One region of the Thermobifida sp. genome, then DNA from elsewhere that is predicted to be linked to it. Evidence: predicted binding sites of a transcription regulator. Region 1 holds the regulator's gene; the other holds the start of a gene.
The links. Region 1 encodes HrcA, which represses chaperone genes, less so after heat shock. Its sites were predicted from a motif close to TTGGCACTCTCNNNNNGAGAGTGCCAA; they were not measured.
Positions count from the first base shown of each region.

Region 2: the regulator HrcA is predicted to act here: its motif matches at 2,019-2,045, upstream of groES (co-chaperone GroES).

Region 1 covers NZ_PITY01000020.1:44,573-49,480, forward strand. The annotation lists gene CW348_RS05380 (16S rRNA (uracil(1498)-N(3))-methyltransferase) at 1-543, opposite strand, end outside; gene dnaJ (molecular chaperone DnaJ) at 540-1,679, opposite strand; gene hrcA (heat-inducible transcriptional repressor HrcA) at 1,680-2,693, opposite strand; gene CW348_RS05395 (DUF4870 domain-containing protein) at 3,548-3,877, shown strand; gene CW348_RS05400 (DUF4870 domain-containing protein) at 4,132-4,578, shown strand; gene hemW (radical SAM family heme chaperone HemW) at 4,639-4,908, opposite strand, start outside.
Region 2 covers NZ_PITY01000011.1:17,201-22,108, reverse strand. The annotation lists gene groL (chaperonin GroEL) at 1-1,459, opposite strand, end outside; gene groES (co-chaperone GroES) at 1,602-1,913, opposite strand; gene CW348_RS01090 (class I SAM-dependent methyltransferase) at 2,107-3,378, shown strand; gene CW348_RS01085 (hypothetical protein) at 3,688-4,908, shown strand, end outside.

The DNA of each region.
Region 1 (4,908 bases):
CTGTGAAAGCCGGACCGCGCCTTCTTCATGCAGCACGATGCCCAGCGTTGCGCTTTCCAGCAGCGCGACGACACCCGCCTTCCCCACCGGTTCGGCGACCTCGGGGATGCGGCTGCGCCGGGACTGCTTAGCGGCAGCCCGGGCCGCGGAACGCCATTTCGTGAGCGACCTGGCGACACGGTCCCCCCGCCAGCGGGTGATGCAGCGCTCTGCCTGCCAGGGCACCACGGCGTCGACGCCCGCTTCCGTCATGACTTCCACGGCGAGCTCACCGCGGTCCCCTTTCGGCAAGGCTTGGACGACCGTGATCCGCGGCCGCGGTTCAGCCTCGAACACCCGCTCTTGGACGGCGCAGGTGATCGTGTCGCGGCCGACCGCGGTCACCACGCAGCGGGCCCGGTGGCCCGCGCCGTCGACCAGGTCCACGGGTTCACCCACGGCGATGCGGCGCACCGTGGCGGCGTGCCGCCCCTCAGCGCCGTCCACCACGACGGGGTCAGAGTCGAGGGCCGCGGGCTCGACCAGGAAAACCGGGGCGGTCACCGCGCGCCGAACGCGTCACGGATGCGGGAGAAGAAATTGCCCTGCCCCGGGCTGAACTTGCCCGGCGGCCGGTCCTCGCCGCGGAGTTCCGCGAGCTTGCGCAGCAGCGCTTCCTGCTCTTCGTCCAGTCGGGTGGGGGTCTCCACCGTGACGTGGATGTGCAGGTCGCCGCGGCCCGGCGCGTTGAGGTGGTGGCAGCCCTTCGACTGCAGGGTGATGACCTGCCCGGAATTGGTGCCGGGGCGCAGGTCGATCTCCTCCGGGCCGTCGAGGGTGTCGATGGTCAGCGTCGCCCCCAGCGCGGCCGCGGTCATCGGAACGGTGACCGTGCAGTGCAGGTCGTCGCCGCGCCGTTCGAAGATCGGGTGCGGGCGTTCCACGATCTCCAGGAAGATGTCGCCGCGCGGTCCGCCGTTCGGGCCGACCTCGCCTTCGCCCGCCAGCTGGATCTGGGTCCCGTCCTCGACACCCGCGGGGATCTGCACTTTGCGGGTGACGCGCTCCCGGACCCGGCCTTCCCCGGCGCAGTCCGGGCAGGGGTTGCGGATGATCGTGCCCTGGCCCGCGCACTGCGGGCACGGCCGAGTCGTCATGACTTGGCCGAGGAACGAGCGAGTGACCTGGGAGACTTCACCGCGGCCACCGCACATGTCGCAGGTCTCGGGGTGGGTTCCCTGCGCCGTGCCCTCACCCTGGCAGGTGTTGCACACGACCGCGGTGGGGAACGTGATGTCCTTGGTGACGCCGAACGCGGTCTCTTCGAGGTCGAGCTCGACCCGCACCTTGATGCTCCGGCCCCGGCGCATCCGCTCGCGTGCCGCGCGGGTTCCCGTGCTCCCCCCGAAGAACGCGTTCATCAAGTCGTCGAACGGGAAGCCCGCTCCGAAGCCGGTGGCTCCGCCGCCCGCTGCCCCGCCGCGCGCGAACGGGTCGACGCCCATGTCGTACATGCGGCGCTTCTCCGGGTTGGAGAGCACCTCGTAGGCTTGGGCGACTTCCTTGAACCGCTCCTGGGTCTCTGGGTCGGGGTTGACGTCGGGATGCAGTTCACGTGCGAGCCGGCGGTATGCCTTTTTGATCTCGTCCTGGGTCGCGTCGCGGCGAACACCAAGGATCTCGTAATAGTCTCTGGCCACTTACTGTCCCGCCAAGATCTGACCGACGTACCTTGCCACTGCGCGCACCGCTCCCATCGTTCCTGGGTAGTCCATCCGGGTTGGACCGACGACCCCGAGCTTGGCCAACGTTTGATCGCCGATCCCGTACCCTGCGGCGACAATCGAGGTGGACTGCAGGCCCTCGTGGTTGTTCTCCGCACCGATACGCACGGTCAGCATCGATGCGTCGCCCATCTCACCCAGCAAACGGATGAGGACGACGTTTTCTTCCAGCGCTTCAAGGACGTCTCGGAGCCCGGCAGAGAACCCCATCGCCGCGAGGTTCGCGGTCCCCCCGAAGACGACCTTCCCCTCGTGCTTCTCGACGAGGCTCTCCGTCAAGACCGACATCACCGACTCGGCGATCGGCCGCTCCTCCAGCGGAAGCTGGGCGAGGACCGTCGGGAACTCTTTCGGTGCCTCGGTCAGCCACTTGCCCACGAGAGCCCGGTTCAGCGCCCCGCGCAGGTTCTCGACCACGTCGTCGGAGACCTCTGCAAGACCGTCGATGACGCGCTGCTCGACACGACCGGTGTTGGTGATCAGCACCAGCATAAGACGCTGCGGTCCCAGCGGCACGAGCTCCAGGTGCTGCACGCTCGACCGGGTGAGGGACGGGTACTGCATGATCGCCACTTGCCGGGTCAGGTGCGCCAACAGCCGCACCGTGCGGGAGACGATCTCGTCGAGGTCGAGCGCCCCGCTCAGAAACGTCTCGATAGCCCGACGCTCAGCCTTGGACAGAGGCTTGACCTTGGAGAGCCGGTCCACGAACAGACGGTAGCCCTTGTCCGTCGGCACCCGGCCCGCGCTGGTGTGCGGCTGGGCGATGTACCCCAGCTCCTCCAGCGCAACCATGTCGTTGCGGATAGTCGCCGGAGAAACCCCCAGCTTGTGCCGCTCGGCCAGTGCTTTCGACCCCACGGGCTCATTCGTGGACACGTAGTCTTCGACGATGGCACGCAGCACCGCGAGTTTACGGTCGTCGAGCACGTTACGGTCGTCGAGCACGCGCTCACCTCCTGGCACTCCGTGGTCTTAAGTGCTAATTCTATGCGGCGGCGCCGAGCGGCGTTATGTCTGTCCAAGCACGGTATCAACCGAATTTTGCCCCGCTTCGGACCTGTATTCACTCCCCATCACCAGATTTCCCACGCCGCAGGCCCTGCCGTTTCGGGGCCGGTCGCCCTGTTCCCGCCAGCCTCGTCCGCAGCACCATTCCCACCGCCGCTGCCCGTGGGAACAGGAGCGGGGCATGAGGCTATCCGCGTCGGCTGCAGGCCGGGCGTCCCGGCACACCCGTGGCGCGTCGCGGCACAGGTGTGCAGATGAGGCGTTCTCCGCCCAAGGGCGGAAAGCCGCCGCGGGGCCGCGCCTGGCACAGGGCCAACCAGACTCGAAATCTTCAGTCGCGGCCTGCTGCGGCTCGGCTGGAATCGGTCGACGACTGAAAGCTCCTTGTAATCGCTCCGCAGCCCGTCCTGATTAAGCTGCCTGTGTGGATCCGCGATGCGTATCCACGGCAGTGCCCCAGCCAGCCAAGGGAAGATATGCACGAGACACCGTCTTCTCCCTCCCCCGACCACGACCCGGCTGTCCCTTCTCCGGGGGCGCAGCCGGGGTCCGGACCTTCTGGGGCCGCTCCCCAGTCCGGCCCGCACCCGCCGCACCATCCTCCGCAGTTCGCCCCGCCGACTCCCCCCGCACCCGGGGCAGGACCTTATCCCGCGTATCCCGCACCGCAGCCCCACCAGGAAGGCAGCTATCCTCCCCCCGGCCCGTACGGGACCGCTCCGGGGGTTCCCCCCGCCGCCTGGCCGCCCGCACCGGACGGCAGTACGTGGGCGATGATCGCGCACCTGGTGGGTATCGTGTTCGCCTGTGTCGGGTGGCTGCCCGCGCTCCTCGTCTACCTGGCAGTGAAAAACCGTTCTCCGTGGACCCGGCATCACGCCGCTGAAGCGTTGAACTTCCAGTTGACCCTGTTCATTCCCTACGTGGTGGGAGCCGGGCTTTTTGTGGGATTCGGGTTCTTCACCCCGGATTTGGCGTGGATCGGCGCGGTAGTCATCGTCGTCGTGTGGCTGGACTGCCTCGTGTTCGGGACTATGGCCGCGATGGCCGCGGCCCGGGATGCCTGGTACCGCTACCCGATCGCCATCCATCTGGTCAAGTAGCGGAACCTCCTCTACGGTGAAGCCATCTAAAGATTGGTGGACGGCCGCTGCCGCCGAGGACGCCCCGGCTGTTCACGACCGCACGGCTAGGGCTGCAGCGAACCGTTGCGGTGCCACTGCATCGCTACTGCGGAGCATCCATCTCCCCCATCCTCGATTGACGAACTACTGAGGACGACGCATGAATAACCCCTATCCGCCCCCCCGGTCCTGAGGAGTACGGCACCGGCGGTTACAGCCCCGATCCTTCCGCTATGGGAGGCCAGCCCGGCTACGGGACTCCGCCCGGCTACGGCGCGCCCACACCTCCCCCCGGCTACGGCGCCCCCGTCCCGCACCCCGGCTACGGGCAGTACGGCTACGGGCAGCCGGGACCGAGCAACTCTGACGAGAAGACGTTCAGCGTGCTCACCCACGTGCTCGGTCTGCTCACCGGGTTCGTGGGGCCGCTCATCCTGTTCTTGATCCAGAAGGACACGGCCTCCCCTTACCTGCGGCACCACTTGACGGAAGCGCTGAACTTCCAGCTCACGCTCCTCATCGCCTACGTGGTGTCCTGGTTCCTGACCTTCATCGTCATCGGCGCGCTCACCTGGATAGCCGCCCTGGTCTGCGGGATCATCTTCGCCATCCTCGCCGCGGTCGCCGCGAACCGGGGCGAGTGGTACCGCTACCCGATCAGCATCCGCATGGTCAAGTAGTCTCGGCCTGCGGCACGGGGGATCCCACCGGGATCCCCCTGAACTTTGTCGGGCTCCTGCTCAGGCAAGGTCGAGCACCAGCGCATCGGCGAGCAGCCGGCCGCGCAGGGTGAGGACGGCGCGTCCCCGCGCGTGGGCGGCGGCGTCCAGCAGCCCGTCGGCGACGGCGCGGGCAGCCGCGGCACGCCCCGCGTCGTCGAGCAGGTCGAGGGGGCAGCCTTGGGCGATCCGCAGCTCCAAGAGGATCCGTTCGAAACGGCGGTCCGCTGCGGAGAGGATCTCCCGGGCGTGCGCCGGGGTGCGGCCCGCGGCCAGGCGGGCCGCGTAGGC
Region 2 (4,908 bases), on a different contig from region 1:
CCAGGTCGCCGTACTCCCCGGTCGCCGCGTTGTATCCGTGGCCGGGCTCCAGTTCCGCGATCCGGGAGACGACCACGTTGCCTTCGGCGCCCGCGTTGTTGGCGATCCAGCGGGCCGGCGCCACCAGCGCACGGCGCACGATCGCCACACCGGTGGCCTCGTCACCGGTCCGGCCCAGGTCGCCTTCCAGGGTCTTCGCGGCGTGCACCAGGGCGGAGCCGCCGCCGGCGATGATGCCTTCCTCCACGGCCGCGCGGGTCGCGGAGATGGCGTCCTCGAGACGGTGCTTGCGCTCCTTGAGCTCGACCTCGGTCGCGGCGCCCACCCGCAGCACGCAGACACCGCCCGCGAGCTTGGCCAGCCGCTCCTGGAGCTTCTCGCGGTCCCAGTCAGAGTCGGTGGCCTCGATCTCCTTGCGGATCTGGTTGATGCGGTCGTTGACCTCGGACTGGTCTCCGGCACCGTCCACGATGGTGGTGGTGTCCTTGGTGACGGTGATGCGGCGGGCCTTGCCGAGCACGTCGAGCTCAGCGTTCTCCAGGGTCAGGCCGACCTCTTCAGCGATGACCTGGCCGCCGGTGAGGATCGCGATGTCCTGGAGCATGGCCTTGCGGCGCTCACCGAAGCCGGGGGCCTTGACCGCGGCCACGGACAGCGTGCCGCGCATCTTGTTGAGCACGAGCGCGCCCAGCGCGTCGCCCTCCACGTCCTCGGCGATGATGAGCAGCGGCTTCTTGGTCTGGACGATCTTCTCCAGCAGCGGCAGCAGCTCGGCGAGGTTGCTGATCTTGCCCTGGTGGATCAGGATCAGCGCGTCCTCGAGCACCGCCTCCTGGCGGTCCGGGTCGGTGACGAAGTAGGGCGAAATGTAGCCCTTGTCGAACTGCAGACCCTCCGTGAACTCCAGGTCCATACCGAAGGTCTGCGACTCTTCGACGGTGATGACCCCGTCCTTGCCGACCTTGTCGAAGGCCTCGGCGATCAGCTCACCGATCTGCTTGTCCTGCGCGGAGTTGGTGGCCACGTAGGCGATGTCGCCGCGCTCGTCGATCTCGCGGGCCCGCGACAGCAGAGTCTCGGAGACCGCCTGGGCGGCGGCGTCGATGCCCCGCTTCAGCAGGATGGGCGAGGCACCCGCGGCAACACTGCGCAGCCCTTCGTTGACGAGCGCCTGGGCGAGCACCGTCGCGGTGGTCGTACCGTCACCGGCCGCGTCGTTGGTCTTGGTGGCGACTTCCTTGACGAGCTGGGCGCCCAGGTTCTCGTAGGGGTCCTCCAGCTCCACCTCGCGGGCGACGGTGACACCGTCGTTGGTGATGGTCGGGGCACCCCACTTCTTGTCGATGACGACGTTGCGGCCCTTCGGGCCGAGCGTCACCTTGACGGCGTCAGCGAGGCGGTTCACACCGCGTTCCAGAGCGCGCCGCGCAGACTCGTCGAACTCCAGGATTTTGGGCATTGGACTTCCTCGGATAGTGCTGAGATCGACTGCGGTGCACCGGCCGCGCCGGCTCAGGCACAGCGCGGCCACACGGAAAGCGCGCGGGCGGGTGGTCCCGCCCGCGCGCAGTCACACCTTGCTCGGAAGGATGTTCCGTGGCTTACTTCTCAACGACCGCGAGCAGGTCGCGAGCGGAGAGCACCAGGTACTCCTCACCGTCGTACTTGACCTCGGTGCCGCCGTACTTGCTGTAGAGGACGATGTCGCCCTCCTTGACATCCAGCGGGATGCGCTTGCTGCCCTCGTCGTCCCAACGGCCCGGGCCCACAGCGAGGACCTTGCCTTCCTGGGGCTTCTCCTTGGCGGTGTCCGGGATGACCAGGCCGGACGCGGTGGTCTGCTCGGCCTCCAGAGGCTGGACGACGACGCGGTCCTCGAGCGGCTTCAGCACAATCTTGGTGGCGGTCGACACGGTGTGACCTCCCCCTTCAGAATTTCTGAACGATGAATGGCATGCAGACAAAAGGGACGACCACGGCGGCCTGCCGTCGCGGGTGCCAGACCAACCTCGTCGCGATTAGCACTCTACCCTTGAGAGTGCCAATACGAAACAGTAGTGGCGCCCATCGGGGTCGTCAAACAACAGGTCACAGGGGAACACGAACGTGACAAACAGGGAGCTGGCAGGCTTTCTCGCTTTACGCAGTCCGGTGGGGGAACGCCTGCTTGGTGAAGTGGCCCCGGGCGAGTCGGCAGCCGACCCGCTGCGGGCAGTGGACCGGCTGCGCCGCCACCCAGCCCTCGCCGAGCTCCCTGAGGAAGAGGCCGCGGCACTCGTCCACGCGCTCCTCACCCAAGTCCGGTTGCGCAGTCGCGCCAAAGCGAAGTTCGGCCCGCTCGCCGACCAGATGTTCTTCACCCCTGCAGGCCTGGAACAGGCCACCCGGGCCCCGGTGGCGGCCTACCGGGCCCGCCGCATCGCCGACCGCGTCGCCAGCGCCACCGCCCCCGTCGCGGACCTGTGCTGCGGCATCGGCGCAGACCTGCTCGCGCTAGCCCGGGCCGGACTGTCCGTGGAAGGCGTCGACCAGGACCCGCTCACGGTCGCCGTCGCCGAAGCGAACATCGCGGCCGCGGGCCTGGCCGGGCGCGCCCAGGTGCGGCTCGGCGACGCCACCCAGGTCCGCTCTGCGGAGTACGCGGCTGTGTTCTGTGACCCCGCGCGGCGCAGCCACCGCGGCCGGGTCTTCGACCCGCGCGCCTACTCCCCCGCCTGGGACACGGTCGTGGCCCTGGCCCAGGCCGCCCCAGCCGGATGTGTCAAAGCCGCGCCGGGACTGCCGCACGAGTCGATCCCCGACGGCACCGCCGCCGAGTGGATCTCCGTGGACCGGGAGGTCAAAGAGACCACGCTGTGGTTCGGGGCACTCGCCGAGGGGGCCCCTTCCCGGCAGGCCACCCTGGTGCGTACCAAGCCCGGCTCCGGCGAAGTGGAGATCATCACGGTGGTCGACCACCGCCTGGGCACGCCTCCCCTCTCCCGGCCGCTGCGCTACCTGTACGAGCCGGACAACGCGGTGGTCCGGTCCCACCTGGTGGCCGAGGCCGCGGCAGCGGTCAACGGGTCGCTGCTCGACCCCGCGATCGCCTACCTCACCTCCGACTCCCTGGTCCGCACCCCGTTATGCCAGGTCTACGAGGTGCGCGAGGTGATGCCCTTCTCCTTGAAGCGGCTGCGGGCCGCGCTGCGAGAGCGGAACGTGGGCACGGTGACCATCAAGAAGCGCGGCTCCGCAGTCGACGTGGAACGGCTGCGCCGCGACTTGAAGCTGCGCGGGTCGGAGACGGCCGTGGTGGTGCTGACCCGGTTCGGCTCCCGGCCGTACTGCCTGTTGTGCGCCGAGGTTGCCGCAGGTGAGGACGGTGGGTCACCGTGAGCGCTCTTCTGCCGCGGTATCGCTGTACATAACGGTATGTATAGTTCTTTCGCCGTCTCATGAGACAACGGCTGGTCTGTCGTTAGACTGGCCGCGCTGAATGTTTCTCCCCTCAACTCGCGATTAGTCCGGCGGCTACTTTTACCCCCTTTTGGTGGGTTTCTTCTAGCAACCCATCACGACTCTGAGTAGGGACAAGACTCTGATCTGTCACGACGTGGATGTCCACGGCACCGTCGGACCTCGCGAGGACTCCCCGCCCTGAGCCACTGACGGGCGGGGAAGTGCCACATCTAAAGGAGCACCTCGGTGGAACAGACCAACCACAACTTCCTCAGCGGGGGAGGTCAGACCGGGATCTCTGATCGCATGCGGGAGCTGCTCTCCCGGGCCGCCCAAGAGCATCTCTCGGAGCAGAAAACACAGGATGCGATCACCGAGGAGATGCGCCAACGGCTGGAGGGCATGGAGTGGCTGCTGCGTGAGGTCCGGGAACGCGAGCTGGCCACTCTGACCGACGGCGTCACCACGGTCCAGGCCGGGGTCGAGTCGCTGTCCACCCGTCCTCCGGAGTGGGCGGAGACGCTCGCGGAACACATCGAGCAGGTGGGTGCCCGGGTTGAGCCGCTCGCGGAGATGGCCCCGCTGCGCTCGGACGTCACCGGGCTCGTCAGTGGCCTGGAGAGTGTGCTGGGCCGCCTGGCGGAACTCGCCGAGACCGCGTCCCGCACCGCAGAGCAGACAGCCGCGCTCACCGAGCGGTTGGACGGGCTGGCCAGCGCGATCGACCTGCGCCTGTCGCGGATCGACGAGGCCATCGAATCGCTGAGCACGCGTGCCGCGACCTTGGAGAACGCGGTGGAGACGGTCGGGGAGCGCGTGGAGCAGCGTCTCCTCGCCGCACTGGCCGAGCAGCGCGACGCGCTGCAGGAGGCCCGCACCGAACTCGGCCAGCGCATCACCGAAACCGCCGACGCCCTGCGCCAGGAGACGGCGGAGCAGACAGCCGCGCTCACCACCGCCCTGACCGAGCAGCGCGACGCGCTCACCACACGGCTCGACGAGCACCGCGACGCGCTCAGCGGCACCTTCTCGCAGAGCATGGAGTTCCTGACCACGCAGGCGGACGAGAACCACGCCGAGGCCACTGCTGCGATCGCCGACGTCAACAGCGCGGTGGCGGCGCTGAGCAGCACCACCGAAGAGCGGCTCGGCGAAATGCGGGAGCAGTTGCGCCGCAACCGGGTGGAACTGTCCGAACAGTCCGCGTCCCAGCACGCGGAACTGCGGGAACGCGACGAAGAGCTCCGCGAAGCGCTGCTGGCCCGGCTCGCGGAAACCGCGGACAGTCTGCGCGCCGCCTTCGACGAAGGGCGCTCCGCTGCGGCGACCGCGGCCGCTGAACTGGCGTCGGCGCTCGCCGAGGCCCGTTCCGACGCCAAGTCGGACTCTGCCGAACTCCTCGAGCAGCTCACTGCCCGGGTCGAGGAGCTGCGTGCCGCGGTGGCTGAAGAGCTCCGCACGCTCGAC